One region of the Arthrobacter sp. zg-Y1116 genome, then DNA from elsewhere that is predicted to be linked to it. Evidence: predicted binding sites of a transcription regulator. Region 1 holds the regulator's gene; the other holds the start of a gene.
The links. The regulator LexA, encoded in region 1, represses DNA repair genes until DNA is damaged. The targets are predictions, from matches to a motif close to TCGAACANNTGTTCGA.
Positions count from the first base shown of each region.

Region 2: NNX34_RS11040 (DUF222 domain-containing protein) is a predicted target of LexA. The motif match lies at 2,557-2,572, and genes of this name have one in related genera.

Region 1 covers NZ_JANFLR010000004.1:694,108-702,547, forward strand. The annotation lists gene dapF (diaminopimelate epimerase) at 1-247, shown strand, start outside; gene NNX34_RS14585 (class I SAM-dependent methyltransferase) at 244-855, opposite strand; gene hflX (GTPase HflX) at 1,024-2,589, shown strand; gene NNX34_RS14595 (ATP-dependent DNA helicase) at 2,582-4,627, shown strand; gene lexA (transcriptional repressor LexA) at 4,740-5,546, opposite strand; gene NNX34_RS14605 (LysM peptidoglycan-binding domain-containing protein) at 6,008-6,439, shown strand; gene NNX34_RS14610 (histidinol-phosphate transaminase) at 6,547-7,647, shown strand; gene hisB (imidazoleglycerol-phosphate dehydratase HisB) at 7,767-8,384, shown strand; gene hisH (imidazole glycerol phosphate synthase subunit HisH) at 8,381-8,440, shown strand, end outside.
Region 2 covers NZ_JANFLR010000002.1:907,727-916,166, forward strand. The annotation lists gene NNX34_RS11030 (NAD(P)-dependent oxidoreductase) at 1-168, shown strand, start outside; gene NNX34_RS11035 (serine hydrolase domain-containing protein) at 178-996, shown strand; gene NNX34_RS11040 (DUF222 domain-containing protein) at 1,008-2,516, opposite strand; gene NNX34_RS11045 (serine hydrolase) at 3,296-4,381, opposite strand; gene NNX34_RS11050 (helix-turn-helix domain-containing protein) at 4,383-4,895, opposite strand; gene NNX34_RS11055 (VOC family protein) at 5,096-5,548, shown strand; gene mutM (bifunctional DNA-formamidopyrimidine glycosylase/DNA-(apurinic or apyrimidinic site) lyase) at 5,484-6,464, opposite strand; gene rnc (ribonuclease III) at 6,477-7,184, opposite strand; gene rpmF (50S ribosomal protein L32) at 7,270-7,473, opposite strand; gene NNX34_RS11075 (DUF177 domain-containing protein) at 7,476-8,042, opposite strand; gene coaD (pantetheine-phosphate adenylyltransferase) at 8,277-8,440, opposite strand, start outside.

The DNA.
Region 1 (8,440 bases):
CGGGGTGGGGCTTCTCACCATGCGCGTCCACGAGCGCGGCGTCGGCGAAACCCTCTCCTGCGGTACCGGCGCCTGTGCGGCCGCCGTAGCCACCCGGTTCTGGGCCGGAGCCGACGCACCCGATGACTGGGCGGTGACTGTGCCGGGCGGCGTCGTCGGCGTCCGTTTCCTGACCGGACCCGACGGCCGCGAACATGTGGAGCTCAGCGGACCGGCCGTCCTGGTGGCACGCGGCACCCTGCTCTAGGCGCTGCGTTCCACCTTCAGGGTCCGGAAGGACTTCGCGGTGCTGTGGCGGGAGACGGTGAATCCGGACGGCAGCGTCTCCGCCAGCCAGCGCTGCAGGGAATCCGAGCCCAGGTTTTTCTGCACCACCAGCCAGGCAGTGCCGCCCGGCGCCAGGCGCGGCAGCCAGAGCAGCAACAGGGCATGCAGTTCCTCTTTGCCGATCCGGATGGGCGGGTTGGACCAGATGGTGTCGAAGCGTACTTCGGGGTCCACCTCCTCCGGCAGCGAGGCCGTGACGTTGCCGCAGCCCAACGCCGCTGCGTTGTCCCGGGTCAGCGCGATGCAGCGTTCGTTGACATCGACCGCGTAGACCCGGGCCGCGGGGGATTTCAGCGCCAGGGTGAGGGCGATGGGTCCCCAGCCGCAGCCGATGTCCAACAGGTTGCCGGTTTCCGGCGGCGCGGGAACTTCCTCCAGCAGAACCATCGTGCCCTTGTCGATCCCGTCGGGGCTGAAGATCCCGCCCGCTGTCTGCAGGGTCCGTTCGGTCCCGTTGAGGCTGACGCGCAGCGGTTTGCGGACCTCGGGCCCGGACGGTGTGGAGGAGAAGTAGTGGTCTGAACCCATAACAGTCCAGATTAGTCGCTGCAGGCGTGTGGCATGGAATTTATGGGTGGCCGTACGGGTTGTAAGGGACAGCTGGCGCGGTAGGGATCCATTGCGGAGAAGGTTGTTTTCCTGAGGATTTGTCGGTTCACTGGCCTACCATGGAAAGTACGTTCCAATAAGGAGATTATGACGATCAACAACTCCCGTCCTGTGAATTCGACGGACAGTTCCACACCCGAACTGAGTCCTTCGGATATCCAGGGTGTCATCGACAGGATTCTCGCCAAGGACAGCGCGGTCGAAGCGAAGGCCCCCGGCGACAAGCAGCGAGGCCGCGCCCTCGCGCTCTCCGACAGCGATAGCGGGCATTCCGTCCACGACGGCGAGCAGCAGGACCTGGAGGAACGCCGCGCACTGCGCCGCGTTGCCGGGCTTTCCACCGAACTCGAGGACGTTACCGAGGTCGAATACCGCCAGCTGCGGCTGGAACGGGTTGTCCTTGCCGGGCTCTGGAGCGAGGGCACTGCTGCCGACGCCGAAAACTCGTTGAAGGAACTGGCCGCACTGGCTGAGACTGCGGGATCCGAAGTCCTGGACGGCATCATCCAGCGCCGGCTCAAGCCGGACCCCGGCACCTTCCTCGGGTCCGGCAAGGCCCAGGAACTCAAGGACATTGTGACGGCCACCGGTGCAGACACGGTCATCGTGGACAGTGAGCTGGCTCCGTCCCAGCGCCGCGGGCTGGAAGACATCGTCAAGGTCAAGGTCATCGACCGGACAGCGCTGATCCTGGACATCTTCGCCCAGCATGCCAAGTCCCGCGAGGGCAAGGCCCAGGTGGAACTGGCGCAGCTGGAATACCTGCTGCCGCGCCTGCGTGGCTGGGGCGAATCGATGTCCCGGCAGGCAGGCGGCCAGGTCGGCAGCGCCAGCGCGGGCATGGGTTCGCGCGGCCCCGGTGAAACCAAGATCGAATTGGACCGCCGGAAGATCCGCACGCGGATGGCCAAGCTCCGCCGCGAAATCGCGGGCATGAAGCCGGCGCGCGAAACCAAGCGGGCCAACCGGCACCGCAACTCCGTGCCCTCCGTCGCCATTGCCGGCTACACCAATGCAGGAAAGTCCTCGCTGCTGAACCGGCTCACCGATGCCGGGGTACTGGTGGAGAACGCACTGTTCGCCACCCTGGATCCCACCATCCGCAAGGCCCAGACCGAAGACGGAATCGGCTACACGCTCGCTGACACCGTGGGGTTTGTCCGGTCGCTGCCCACCCAGCTGGTGGAAGCCTTCCGCTCCACCCTGGAGGAAGTAGCCGACGCAGACCTGATCCTGCACGTGGTTGACGCTTCGCACCCGGACCCGGAGGGCCAGATCGCGGCCGTCCGGACCGTCCTCACCGAAGTCGACGCCCGCAAGGTGCCCGAAATCATCGTGCTGAACAAGGCCGACGCAGCGGATCCGTTCGTGCTTGAGCGGCTGCGCCAGCGCGAGCCCCGGCACGTGGTCGTCTCGGCCCGCACGGGCGAGGGCATCCCCGAGCTGCTGCAGGCGATTTCCGAGGGCATTCCGCGCCCCGGCGTGGACCTGGAACTCCTGGTGCCCTACGAGCGCGGCGACATCGTCTCGCGCCTGCACCAGGAAGACGCCGAGATCCTCTCCGTGGAGCACGGCGAAGCCGGTACCCAGCTGCATGTGAAGGTTCGTGAAGGGCTGGCAGCAGAGCTGGAGCAGTTCGTGACCCATGGGTAGGAAAGCGCCACAGGGGCCGGACCAGGTCCTGGATCTGCTTGACACTGCGGTGGCGGCCATGGGCGGGCAGAACCGGCCCGGCCAGCACGAGATGGCCCGGCAGGTGGCCGAGGCCATCGAGTCCGGCGACCACCTGCTGGTGCAGGCGGGAACGGGTACGGGCAAGTCGCTTGCCTACCTGGTCCCGCTGATTGCGCACGCCTTGGAAAGCAGCAAACCCGCGCTGGTCTCCACTGCCACGTTGGCCCTGCAGTCCCAGATCGTCGGGCGTGACCTCCCGCGCCTGCTGAAGACCCTGGAACCGAAGCTTCCGCGGGAGGTGGATGTTGCCCTGCTCAAGGGCCGCAGCAACTACGTCTGCGTCCACAAGACCGGCGGCGGATTCCCCGAGGAAGACGAAGCCGGAACACTGTTCCTGCTTGGTGACGAGCAGGCTGTCTCCCATCCCGCTCCCGCCGGCGGGCCCACCTCCGCCCTGGGGCGCGACGTCGTCCGCCTGCAGGAATGGGCGCAGGAAACGGAAACCGGTGACCGGGATGAGTTGCTTCCCGGCGTCAGCGACCGTGCCTGGCGTCAGGTGTCCGTCACCTCCATGGAGTGCCTGGGGGCGCAGAAGTGCCCGGTGGCGGAGGCCTGTTTCAGCGAACGGGCACGGGCCAAGGCCGCCGTCGCCGATCTGGTGATCACCAACCACGCGATGCTGGCCATCAGTGCGTTCGAGGGACTGGCCGTCCTGCCGGACTATGACGTAGTGGTGATCGATGAGGCCCACGAGCTGCAGGACCGGGTTACCGGAGCGGTTACCGGACAACTCTCCGGAACAGTCATTGCCGCGGCGGTCTCCGCAGCACGCAAACACACGTCCGCCACCATGGAGCCGCTTGCCGCTGCCGGCCGGGCCTTCGACTCGGTGTTTGCCCCGGTGCCCTCCGGCCTGCTGGCCGCGGGGCTGTCCGAAGACCAGGAGCTGGTCCTGGGATCCGTGCGTGAAGCCTGCCGCACGGCGCTGTCCGACTCCAAGCCCGAAGGCTCCGACGCCGTCGACGGCGGCCGCCAGATGGCACGCTCGCGCCTGATGGCTGTCCTGGAACTGTGCGAACGGATCCTTGACGCAGTGAATTCAGGGGAGGTGCTGTGGGCGTCGCGTGCCAGCACCTTCTCGCCGGGCACCGGCTACACCGCCCCGGAAGAAGACGCACCACCCACCATCAACGTTGCACCGCTGTCCGTGGCCGGCCGGCTGCGCGAAGGCCTGTTCGACGGGCACACCGTGGTGCTGACCTCGGCCACCCTCGCCATCGGGGCGGAGTTCGGCCCGGTGGCCGGAGCCCTGGGGCTGCTGGGTGCCGGTGCACCGAAGTGGACGGGGACCGACGTCGGCAGCCCCTTCGACTACCCGCGGCAGGGTGTCCTGTACGTAGCCAAGGACCTGCCGAAACCGGGACGCGGCACCTCCCCGGAGCAGCTGGATGAACTGGAGGCGCTGATCAAGGCCTCAGGCGGCGGCGCCTTGGGGCTTTTCTCCTCCCGCCGTGCAGCGGAGGAAGCCGCGGAAGCCCTGCGGAAGCGGGTGGACTTTCCGATCCTCTGCCAAGGGGAATCCACCATGTCCGCCCTGGTCCAGCAGTTTGCCGACGAGGACGAGACCTGCCTGTTCGGCACCATGTCCCTCTGGCAGGGCGTGGACGTCCCCGGCGCCTCCTGCCGGCTGGTCATCATTGACCGGATTCCGTTCCCGCGCCCGGACGATCCGTTGATGACCGCCCGCACCCGGGCGGTTGCCAAGGCCGGGGGCAACGGCTTCATGAGCGTCTCGGCCACCCACGCAGCCGTCCGGCTCGCCCAGGGTGCCGGCCGGCTGATCCGCGCCTCCGGGGATAAGGGAGTGGTGGCTGTGCTTGACTCACGCCTGGCAACCGCGCGCTACGGCAGTTTCCTGCGGGCCGCCCTGCCGCCGTTCTGGTCCACCACCGACCGTTCCGTGGTGCTTCAGGCACTGAAGCGGCTCGCCGCGGAACCCGCGGGCGCGAAGAAGTAAACTCCGCCCGGGAAAGGGGATCCCGGGAAGCAAAAAACAGCGCTGCCGTGTACCGGCGGCGCTGCTTTTGCATGGTCCTTTTTCACGTCCGGCCAGGACGGTCAGCTTGTGCCTAGAGCGAACGCATCACCGAGACGACTTTGCCCATAATGGTGGCTTCGTCACCGAGGATCGGCTCGTAGCGGGTGTTCTGGGGCAGCAGCCAGGTGTGTCCGTTGCGCTGCCGGAAGGTCTTCACGGTTGCCTCGTCTTCGAGCAGGGCCGCGACAATGTCACCGTTTTCGGCGGTGGGCTGGCGGCGGACAACCACCCAGTCACCGTCGCAGATGGCCGCATCCACCATGGAATCGCCCGCCACGCGAAGCATAAACAGGTCGCCGTGACCTACGAGCTGGCGCGGAAGGGGGACCATCTCTTCGACCTGCTGGTCGGCCAGGATGGGTCCGCCTGCGGCGATCCGCCCGACCAGCGGAACCATCGCGGTGTCGATTGCGGTGGTGAGGTCGGAGACGCTGCCGGAACGTTGCGTGCGTGGGCTGCCGCCGCCGGAGCCGCCCTTTGCTGCACCCTCAGCAGCCTCCACGGTGTTCCCGTCGCCGCCCGCGTTGCCTTTGCCTCGGCGCACAGGAGCATCGCGGAGCAGAAGCGGAACCAGTATCTCCATGGCGCGCGGGCGCTTGGGGTCCCGGCGGATGTAGCCCAGCTTCTCCAACTGGCTCAGCTGGTGCGTAACGCTGGAAAGGCTGGCCAGCCCCACTATGTCGCCGATCTCCCGCATGGACGGGGGATAGCCGTTCGCGTTCACCGAACGCTGGATGGTCTCCAGGATCTTCGTCTGCCGGGCGGTAAGGCCCTTGGTACGTCCTGCCGGCGCGGGCGCGGCAGGGGAGGGGGTGCTGCCATTGGTAACACGGGCCACGTCGGCTTCCCTTCACAGTCGGCCCGTGGATGCGGGCCGGATGGTTCTAGCGGTGTATCTGGTTGGTGCTGCGGTGCTGCGGTGCTGCGTTGCTGAGGTGCTGCGGTGCGTTGATTCGATGCAGTGGTTGGATGCGGTGGTCTATCCCGCCAAGCCGTTTTGTCAGTGCCGGATGGTTAGTTGGTCCCAGCCGCTTCCAACAGGTTCAACGCTAGGGGAGCGCAGGCATATTTTCAAACATATATTCGAGCGAGTCTCGACAATGTTCGTAGATAAGTGCTAGAAATGTTCGAGTACAGCTTCGAACATATGTTCGACCCTGAGTAGAAAACGGTCCACCGACACCTCGGCGGACCCACCAGATGTTCGAATGCAGTTTCGAGCCACACTGTTTTCCCGGTGCTTTTTACGGGAGGCGGGGGAATCGGCGGAGCTGCTCTTCGGACCGGAAAGGTATTGACATGTCAGTACACGTACTTCCCCTCACTGCACAGAGCATCACTGCACAGAGCATCACCGGATCTTCCCCCGACCGGGCGGCCGGCCCCGCCCGCATGGCCACCACCGCGGACGCCCAGGCATCTGTCCCGCTGCGCCTGACTCGCCGTGGCCGGCTCGTCCTGGTCGGCGCCCCGCTGATGATCGTGGCCGCCGCACTGCTGGCCTTCATCGGATTCTTCACCGCACCGGCCATGGCCTCGGGGGACTCCCCGGAACAGACACGCACCATCCAGGTGGGTGTATCCGCCGGGGATTCACTGTGGTCGCTCGCCACCGAGTTCGCTCCGGACCGGGATCCCCGCACCGTGGTCGCCGACATCGTGGAACTCAACAACCTGGCGGACGCCACCGTCCCTGCCGGCAGCCAGATTTATATCCCGGTCTCACGCTGATCCACCGGCCAGCGCGCTCCGGTGATCCTTACCTGCGTGCCCGTAACAGAGGGGTGCTGGAAGTCCCTCAAATACAACGTCACCGCAGTCCGTCCTAAGCTGTAGAAGTGAACGAACAGCTGGAAAACCTGAACAGACTTCCCCTGCGCGATGATCTGCGGGGCCTGACCCCGTACGGCGCCCCTCAGCTGGATGTGCCCATCCTGCTGAACGTCAACGAAAATACCCACGGACTTCCGGAGCATGTGCGCCGGGCCATTCTGGCCGAGATTGAATCAGTGGTCGCCGGCCTGAACCGATATCCCGACCGCGAATTCACCCTGCTGCGGGAAAACCTGGCCAAATATCTCGGCCACGGACTGGCTGCGGAGAATATCTGGGCCGGGAACGGTTCCAACGAGGTTCTCCAGCAGATCCTGCAGGCGTTCGGCGGACCCGGGCGGACGGCCATGAGCTTCCCGCCCACCTACTCCATGTACCCGCTGCTCGCCAGCGGCACCGGCACCGCGTACGTCACCGGCTCGCGGGAGCGGGACTTCTCCCTGACCCCCGAATCGGCTGCGGAGCAGATCCGGGCGCAGGCACCCAATATCGTGATCCTGTGCACCCCGAACAATCCCACGGGTACCGCCCTGGAACTGGACGTGATCGAAGCCGCCTATGAAGCGGGAGAAGCTTCGAACGCCATCGTCGTCGTTGATGAGGCGTATGCAGAGTTTTCCCACGCCGATACCCCCAGTGCGCTGCAGCTGCTCCCTGGCCGGGAGCGGCTGATTATCTCCCGGACCATGTCGAAGGCCTTCGCACTCGCCGGGGCCCGGATCGGCTACCTTGCCGCAGCGCCGCAGATTGCGGACGCCCTGCGGCTGGTCCGCCTGCCCTACCACCTCTCCGCCATCACTCAGGCGACGGCGAATGCTGCCCTCACGCACGCCGATGCGCTCCTCTCCAATGTGGAAGACATCAAGGGCCAGCGGGACCGCATCGTGAAAGAACTGCGTGCGCTCGGACTGGAACCGGCGCCGTCGGACGCCAATTTCGTGCTGTTCAGCGGTATGGAGAATCCCCGGGCGGTATGGGAAGGCCTGCTCGAAGCCGGGGTCCTCGTCCGTGACATCGGCATCGAGGGCCACCTGAGGGTCACCGCCGGCACCGAAGCCGAAACCACTGCGTTCCTGACGCGGCTGCGGGAACTGCTCGCTGCCTGAGCGGAAGCCGGGCACCCAGGATGACCCCGGTTTCAGTGAGTCGGGGCGTTCGGGACTAAACTGATGACCTGCCGGGGCTTTGCCTATTGCCCCGCTTCCAATCTTCGTGAAGGAACCCCATGACTGTGGAGACCGCCACCGGACGCACCGCCCGCCTTGAGCGGACCACCAGCGAATCGTCTGTCTTCGTCGAGCTGGACCTGGACGGCACCGGCCGCGCCGATATCAGCACCTCGGTGCCGTTCTATGACCACATGCTGACGGCGCTGGCCAAGCACTCGCTGATGGACCTCACCGTCCGGGCCACCGGCGACACCCACATCGACGTCCACCACACGGTCGAGGACGTCGCGATCAGCATCGGCGAGGCGCTGAAGACTGCCCTGGGCACCAAGGCCGGCATCCGCCGCTTCGGCGAAGCCACGGTACCCTTGGACGAGGCGCTGGCAAACGCCGTCGTCGATATTTCCGGGCGTCCCTACCTGGTGCACTCCGGGGAACCCGCCGGCCAGGAATACCACCTGATCGGCGGACACTTCACCGGATCCCTGACCCGCCACGTGTTCGAAGCCATCACCCTGCACGCCCAGATCTGCCTTCACATGCGGGTCCTTGGCGGACGCGATCCGCACCACATCGTCGAGGCCCAGTTCAAGGCCTTCGCCCGCGCCCTGCGTGCAGCCGTCGAATCCGATCCGCGCGTCGAGGGCATCCCCTCCACAAAGGGAGCACTGTGAGTCCCCGCAACGTCACTGTCCTGGACTACGGATCCGGCAACATCCGGTCGGCTGTC
Region 2 (8,440 bases), on a different contig from region 1:
GGCCGGCGGGGCCTGGTCCATGACGAGCCGCCCATGACCCGCTTCCTAGCCGAGCAGCTCTCGACGTCGCACTGGTTTGACCAGCGCGAAACCCGCGAAATGCTGGACTGGACGCCCGAAGTTTCGATTGAAGACGGCATGATCCGGCTTGCCCGGCACTACTCCTAGGATGATCCCGTGAAAAGCCTGCAGAAGATCGAGTCCTGGCCCGTAGACCACGCCGCTGCCGCCGTCGTAGGCGTTGACGGCGAGGTGCTGGGAACCGCCGGCGACCAGGACCTCCGTTTTCGGCTGGCGTCAGTCACCAAGCTGCTGAGCGCATACGCCGTTCTGGTGTCCCTCGATGAGGGAGCCTTGGAACTCGATCAGCCTGCGGGCCCCGAGGGATCCACCGTCCGGCATCTGCTGGCCCATTCCGGCGGCTACGACTTCGGCGAGCGCACCGTCCGCTACACCCCCGGTACCCGGCGCCTGTATTCCAACGCGGGTTTTGAGGTACTCGGAGAGACACTGGAGCAGGCTACGGGCATGGCCTTCGGGGAATACCTGCGGGAAGGCGTGCTGGTTCCGCTGGGCATGTCTTCCACAACACTGGAGGGCTCCCCCGCTGCCGGTGCCGTCTCCACGGCTGCGGACCTCAGCAGGTTTGCTGCCGAGCTGCAGGCTCCCACGCTCACGGATCCGGGCCGGCTGACGGAAGCCACGCAGGTGGTCTTTCCCGGCCTGGCGGGAGTGCTTCCCGGTTTCGGCCGGCAGAAGGAGAACGACTGGGGTCTCGGTTTCGAGATCCGTGCCCATAAGTCTCCGCACTGGACCGGTGCCAACAGCTCGCCGGCCGCTTTCGGGCACTTCGGCCAGTCGGGCACTTTCCTCTGGGTGGATCCTGCGGCTCGTGCTGCTGCTGTCTGCCTTACCGACCGCGATTTCGGTCCTTGGGCTGCCGAGGTGTGGCCTCCCTTTACCGACGGGGTCCTTGCGGAGCTGGCGGACCGGTAGCGTTCTGCCTGCTACGCGGCCCAAACCAGGTCCACGATGCAGGCTTCCAGGAAACCCTTCGGGGGCGGCTTGCCTCCCGTCCGATCGCCAGCGCTGTCCTCGGCCCTGCTTCCGGGGAGCGGAGGCGCCGTGGACCGGTAGGTGTGCCCTGTTGGGGTGGTGGTCTCGACGGTGTGCGGTGTAGTTGATCCCGGCGGCGGATCGAGCGTTTGCGCCTTCCAATCGGGTGCTTCCTTAGCCTGGTTGCATGCCTCGCAGAGTCCCTGCCCATTTGCGATTTCGGTGGGACCGCCGTCCTGATGGGGACGAATATGGTCGAGATGCCGAATCGGTGCCCCGCACCACGGCATTCGGCAGGTCTGGTCGCGTGCCGCGATAAACCGTCCCAGCGAAGCCGTGAACAAGCGCGCCCGGGAATCCATAGTGACTAATTGACCGGCAATCGGTTCGGTGTAGAGCCGGCGGATCCAGCGTTCTTCCTGCTTGTCCTGCTTCGTTGTCCGGCCTGCAGCCCGTTGCCCGTCATGTTCGGAGTCCTGCCCGGGTTCCTGCCCCGGACGCCTTCCCCGGACCAGGTCCCTTGCCCATTGCGCCGGCACCGGGCCGTACCCGGGGACCAGAGCAGGCTCTGAGTCTCCGCCGAACAGTGTCCGGTCCGACATCACCAGCTGAACTTCCACCTTCAGCTGCCCTGCCTCCGCCTGGCCGGTCACGCGTTCCACGAGAGTGTCCGCCATGATCTGGCCCCGCCCCCGGGTATCTCCGGTTGCCCGCAGCCGGTCTGCTTCACGGGACAGTGCGGCAAAGACTCCCACTCCCTGGGCGACGGGCAGTAGTCCGGTTAGGTAAGTCATGGTGTCCGGTGCCGGACGGCAGGAAACAAAGCGTTCGGATTCGGCTTTGGCTGCGCGCTTGGCCGCTGCCTGCGGGTCGAGCCGGTAAGCGGCACCTCTGGTACGGGAAATGATCTGCCGGTCCCCCAGGCTTTCAAGCACGTCCGGATCTCCGGCCAGTTCTTCATCCACCCGCCGCCGGTCCTCCAGACTCAGGCAAGCTGTCTCGCGGACCAGCAGCGTTGCCCGCCATTCACTGATTTTCCCGCGGGTCAGCGCGTCCAGCGTGCACGGCATCTCTTTTGTCAGCACCTTGGCAAACCCCAGCAGCCGTCCCCCGCGGCTCGGTGACTCCCTGCGGGCCAAGGCAATCTGTCCGGCGACACCGCGGCCCAGATCCTCGCGCCGCACTCCGGCCTCGGCCTGCTTCCGGCGCTGCGAGGCATCGAATTCTACAGCGGCCCGGGCCTGTGCCGCCGAGGCTGCGGCTTTCAGTTCCTCGAGCGCCCGGATCCGGCCAATGAGCTCGCGGTCATCCGGCGCCCCGCTGGACAGGCCCTCAGCTTGATCCCCCAGTACCTCAACCCACGCGTTCACCAACGCGGTACCGGCGGTCGATCCGCCGGTCCGCGGGTGGTTTGCAGGGTGGTTTGCAGGGTGGTTTGCAGGGTGAGAATATTCGAACATGTGTTCGAGTCTATCGGGGTCTGGAGCTCTGATCTAGGCGTAAAATACCCGTTCAACCACCTGTTTTTTCAGTTGTCTTTTATAGCCTTCCAAGCGACGCTCTTGCGGCCGAAACCGGCCTTACCCAGCGAGAAAAGAAACCACGACGACGCCGAGCAGCAGTGCAGCGTTCCCCGCCAGCGCGAGGTTTCCGGGCTCCTTCTTCGGCTTCTTCTTCCCGGCCTTCGGCTTCCGGTCAGGCTTTCCGGGGTCTGGGCTTCCGGGGTCTGGGCTGCCAGGGTCGGAATTCCCGGTGCCGGGTGCGGCCGCCCTTTCCCGCACAGGAAAGAACGGTAGCCGTGACCGCTCCACCGATGCGGCTTGTGCCGCCGCGGTCTGCGGCAGCCGGGATTGATCCGACGCCTCCGCAGGGATGTCTGGGTTCGGAACCAGCTCCGAACCGGCCGGCTCCGGTCCCGTCGTAGCCTCGGATACCTTCTCCCGTAACGGACCCTCAGACTCAACCCGACCCGGCAGCTCCGGCCAGCGAAGAACGGCACCGGCAACAGCCGCAGCGAGCGCGACCACGGCCACCACCCATAGGGCCACAGACCCGGAAGCCCACGGGGACATCAGACGTAAAAGGCCGGCGATAAATGCCGCTTCCATCAAACCGGCCAGCAAAGACCTCCGGCTGGGGCCGGACGGCTGTCCCGCCCGCTTCCAGACGGGAACCGCCACGGACAGGCAGAGCGCCACCAGCCAGACGGCGAGGATCCAGGACAACAGGGTGAATGTCATCAGAGACCTTCCTTCAGCAAAGCCAAGGCAGCTTCTTCCTGCCCGGCAGCCACGTTGGAGAGGATCAGCACCGCCGTGCCCGCCTCGCGGTCCATCGCCGCCATGGCCGAGAAGCCTCCGGTCATGCCGTTGTGCCAGGTCGCAGCCCGCCCACTCGAGGGAGAAGCCTGGGTGAACCATGCCAGGCCCACCTGCTCTCCGTCCTCACCGGTATCCCACTGCGGTTCCAGGGCGCGGGAACCCGGAGCAGCGTCCGCCAGCAGTGCCTGGAGGTAGAGCGACATATCCGCTGCGGTAGACCGGATCCCACCCATCGGCGCCCCGCCGTTGCCGGTCCAGGCACCCTCTGGCAGTCCGCTTGCATTCCGGCCGGTCGGAGCATCGGGACGCAGGTTGTCGGCCGTCATTGGCACGTACGTGTCCTTCATTCCCAGTGGCTCGAAAATCCGCTGCTCCAGCAGGTCGGTGTATTCCATCCCGGCTGCCTTGGCGAGCAGCTGCCCGAGGAAGGCATACCCGAGGTTGGAGTAGGCCACCGTTCCCCTTCCGCCCACCGACGCAGACTGTGCCTGCTCCAGCACCTCGGCAGGCGAGGCGGTGTAGGGGTCGCGGTGGAGCACGGTGCCGGCAAGCAGGGAGACCATCGCTCCCGGATCGGTGGCAAGCCGGGGTAGCCCCGAACGGTGGCTGGCCAATTCGGCCAGGGTGACGGTGCCGATCTCGGCTTCCGAGACCCGCAGCTCAGGCCCCAGGATCTCGGCAACGGTGGTCTCCAACGTCACCTCGCCGCGCTCGACGGCGTCGGCGAGCAGCGCTGCAGTGAATGTCTTGGACACCGAACCGATTTCGAACTCGGTCCGCTCGTCGGCACCGAATCCGGCAAACCGGACAGCGCCGTTTTCGAGGTAGGCCACGCTGACCGCATCGGCAGGTTTCTGCAGCAGGGGCCGGACAGCATCGGCGAGGGCTGCATCCCCGGAAACCTGCGTCGACAGGCGCGGCGTCCACGGGGCAGCTAGGAGCCCGGCGGCCAGTACCGCTGCAGCAGCCAGGACGGCCACGGTCATGCGTCGGTGTTTGGACATGTCAGTTACCTCCGGAGGCAGCGGTCAGAATCGCCAGCAGCGGGATGACCCGGGCCGGCGGGATTTGGTAGCGGGACCGGGCGTGCGGTGCGAGCCATCCCGAGGCGGTCAGCTGGTGAACGTGGTGGTAAATCTGTCCGGAGGTTCCGGAACCCAGTTCCTCCACCAGTTCTGCCACGGTCTCGGTTCCGCCGAGCACGGCGCGGAGCACGGCCAGACGGACGGGATGGCCGAGGGAGGCAAGGGTTTCGGCGAACTGCGTCCAGTCGACGTCGAGCAGGTGCCCGGTCTCCAACCCGTACTGGTACTCGTAGTGGGCACCGGCGGCGGTAGTGGCGGTGCCGGTGAACAGCACGGCTCCCGGCTCGGGATGGCGCTTCCGCACCCCTTCCAGGGCCCAGAACACGTCTGCCCCGTCCGCGGCCGACGTCGGTTCGGCTGCTTCCGTGCGTTGCTCCAGGGCTGCCACGCGTGCTTCCAGCGCCTCCAGCCGGGCGTCGTCTCCTGCAGTCATGAATAGAGAATTACGTAATTCCGAAAAGATTGCAAGAGTTTCGTGATTTTCCTGGTCCTGGCGCTGGTGGCGGGACCAGCCATAGATGGAGCGCGCCCGGTGTGACGCCGGCTGCTGGGCGACGGATACCACCCGGATTTGTTACCGTACGCAAAGGTGCCGTGAACGGGCGCACTCCAACGCCCGAGATGAGGACAGCCGTGAAAATCTACAATCCGCAGGTCATCTTGTTCGTCGCCGACGTCGCGCGGGCGGCACGCTTCTACGCGGCCCTCGGCTTCACTGAAGAGTTCCGCGCAACGGGAGCAGGGACAGCACCCGTCAAAATCGAAATGTCATTGGAAGGCTTCGAACTCGGGCTCGCTCTGCCTGGACCGGCGGCCGAAGCCCACGGGCTCACCCCGGTCACGGCCGGACACCGTGCGTGCCTCACGCTCTGGACGGATGACGCCGCAGCCGCCTACACAGCTGCGCTCGACGCCGGAGCGAAAGACCTTCAAGGACCGCACCCGTTCCTGGACGGAAAACTGCGGGTTGCATTCGTCGAGGACTTCGACGGACATCCGATCCAGTTCGCGGAACGGAAAACTACCAGCGGCCGTTCCGGGGCCGCGGCTGGCACACGGGACAGCTGTACGACGACCGGTTCATAAACGAATCCCGCCGGATCAGGGTATGCAGTCCCAGTTCCTCGCAGCGCGGGCAGGGCAGCCCTTCGCGGCCATAGGCGTTGAGGGACCGGGAGAAGTACCCGGAGGCGCCGTTCACATTGACGTACAGCGAGTCGAAGCTGGTGCCGCCCGCAGCCAGGGCACGGGTCATCACGTCCCGGGCGGCCTCGACCAGCCGCAGCGCGTCAGCCCGGCGCATGGTGTCCGTGGGGCGGGCAAAGTGCATCCGTGCCGCCCACAGGGACTCGTCGGCATAAATGTTTCCGACCCCGGAAATCAGTCCCTGGTCCAGCAGGGCGCGTTTGATCCCGGTCTTCCTGCCCCGCAGCCGACGGTAGAACTCGTCAAAGGAAAACGCCGGATCGAGGGGGTCCCGCGCAATGTGCGCGGCTTCCTGCGCCACGAGCGGAAGTCCGGTTTCGGACAGGCCGCCGGGAGCGCCGTCGGGAGTCGGCACCAGATCGGTGAGGAACACACCGCCGAAGATCCGCTGGTCCACAAAACGCAGCTCGTCCGGCATCGCAGCACCGGAGGCATCAACGGCGGGACTGAGCGTGAACCGGACCTTCAGGTGCTTCTCGTCCGGAAGCGCCGAGTCCTCCATCAGCAGCTGCCCGCTCATGCCGAGGTGGGCCATCAGCGCAAAGGGGGGCACGACGTCGTCGTCCGCACCGTTCGGTGAAGGAGCCGACTCGAGCAGCGGCAGCCAAAGGAACTTGCCGCGGCGCACGACGTCGGCCACCACCGCGCCTTCAAGGTTGGCGACGAGGTCGGCCGGGCCGGGCGCATGGCGCCGCACGGACCGGGGATCCACGACTTCGACGCCGGTGATGGTACGGCCGCGGACCCATGACGCCAGTCCGCGGCGGACCACCTCGACTTCGGGAAGCTCAGGCATTGCCGGGAGTGCCTAGGAACCGGCAGCCGCGGAATCGGCTTCCTTGGCGTTGATCATCTTCCAGGAGGCAGCGGCGGCTTCCTGCTCGGCTTCCTTCTTGGAGTGGCCGACACCGGTGCCGTAGGCCTTGTCACCGATATGCAGGACAGCAACGAAGCTGCGGGAATGGTCGGGACCGGATCCGGAGACCCGGTATTCGATGTCGCCCATTTTCCGGCCGGCAGCGATCTCCTGGATGCTCGTTTTCCAGTCCGTGCCGGCGCCGAGTGCCTCGGCATTGGACAGCAGCGGCCCGACAAGGCGCATCACCATCTGCCGCGCGGTTTCGATTCCGTGATCCAGGTACACGGCACCGATGATTGCCTCGGTGGTGTCCGCAAGGATGGAGGATTTGTCGCGCCCGTTGGTCAGCTTTTCACCCTGGCCCAGCAGGATGTACTCCCCCAGCCCCAGGCCGCGGGCAATGCCGGCGAGGGCACGGGTACTCACGACGGCGGAGCGGCGCTTGGCCAGCTCGCCCTCGGAAAGATCAGGATTATCCCGGTAGAGCGCATCGGTTACCGAGAACCCCAGAATGGAGTCACCCAGGAATTCCAGGCGCTCGTTCGTGGGGATGCCGCCCTGCTCGTAAGCGTAGGAACGGTGCGTGAGTGCAAGACGAAGCGTCCCGGCGTCGATATCGACACCGAGACGCTTCATAAGCTCTTCAGTATTCTTCACTTTTTGGATACAACCCGAAAAGCAGTATTCACGTGCCCGACCGCAACAACACTAATGATGCGCAAAACCGGGCCGAACACTGGTCTTAGACGTCCGCGACCTTGCGGCCCTTGTATTCAAGGAACAGCGCAGTACCGGCGGAGTCGGTTACGACCTTGGCCTGGTGCGGCAGGCTATAGGTGACGCGGCCGTTCTCCACGGTCTTCACCAGGTTGGGCGCGGTCGCCTTCCACTGGGACCGGCGTGCACGTGTATTCGCGCGGGACATTTTCCGCTTCGGAACAGCCACGGCTAACTCTCTTCTCTCTCGTCTGACTCTGTACTTGGTGCCGCAGTATCTTCTGCGGCCGTGCCGGTCAGCCCGGCGAGGGCTGCCCAGCGAGGATCCACTGCTTCATGGTGGTGACCCGGATCCTCCTCAAGGCGCGCTCCGCATTCGGAGCAAAGGCCTTCGCAGTCTTCCCGGCACACCGGCTGGAACGGCATGGTAAGAACCACTGCGTCCCGCAATACCGGCTCAAGATCGATGACATCTCGCTCGATCCGGTGTTGCTCTTCTTCATCTTCTTCTTCGAAGGACTCAGCGTCCTCGTAGTAGAAGAGTTCCTGCACATCGACTTCTTGGTCGTACGCGAGTGGCTTCAGGCAGCGGCCGCATTCGCCCTTTACGGGGGCGATTACTACGCCGGATACCAGAATCCCTTCGTGCACGGCCTCCAACCTCAGATCGAGCTCGAGGCCGGATCCTTCCGGAACGCCGATAAGCGCAACACCGAAGTCTTTCGGTGCCGGTACATGTTCATGCAAGGTCCGCATCGTTCCCGGGCTGCGCCCGAGGTCCCTGACGTTGATAGCCAGGGGAGTTTCCGGATTGGACCGCGAAAATTCGCTAATGAGAACTCCTGTAGAACATAGACCGACATATCATCTTAGCCTGACTTGCCGGAATCTCTCAAACTGCGGCTGCACCGCAGCCAAGGAACACGTGCGGGCACGTGCTCCATCACCCAGTTTACCCGCCACGGGGCATCCGGCTAATCGGCGTCCCCGGTACTTCCCCTCCGGTGCGTCCGGGGACGGATCCGACCCCGCCTAGCTTGCCGTCAGGCGCTTGAACACCGTTGGGGGAACATAGCCGGCGACGTCGCCGCCCAGGGCCGCCACTTCCTTGATCAGGGACGAGGACAGGTGGGTGTAGCTGCTTTCCGCGGCCAGGAAGACGGTTTCGACGCCGGTGAGCTGCCTGTTCATGACGG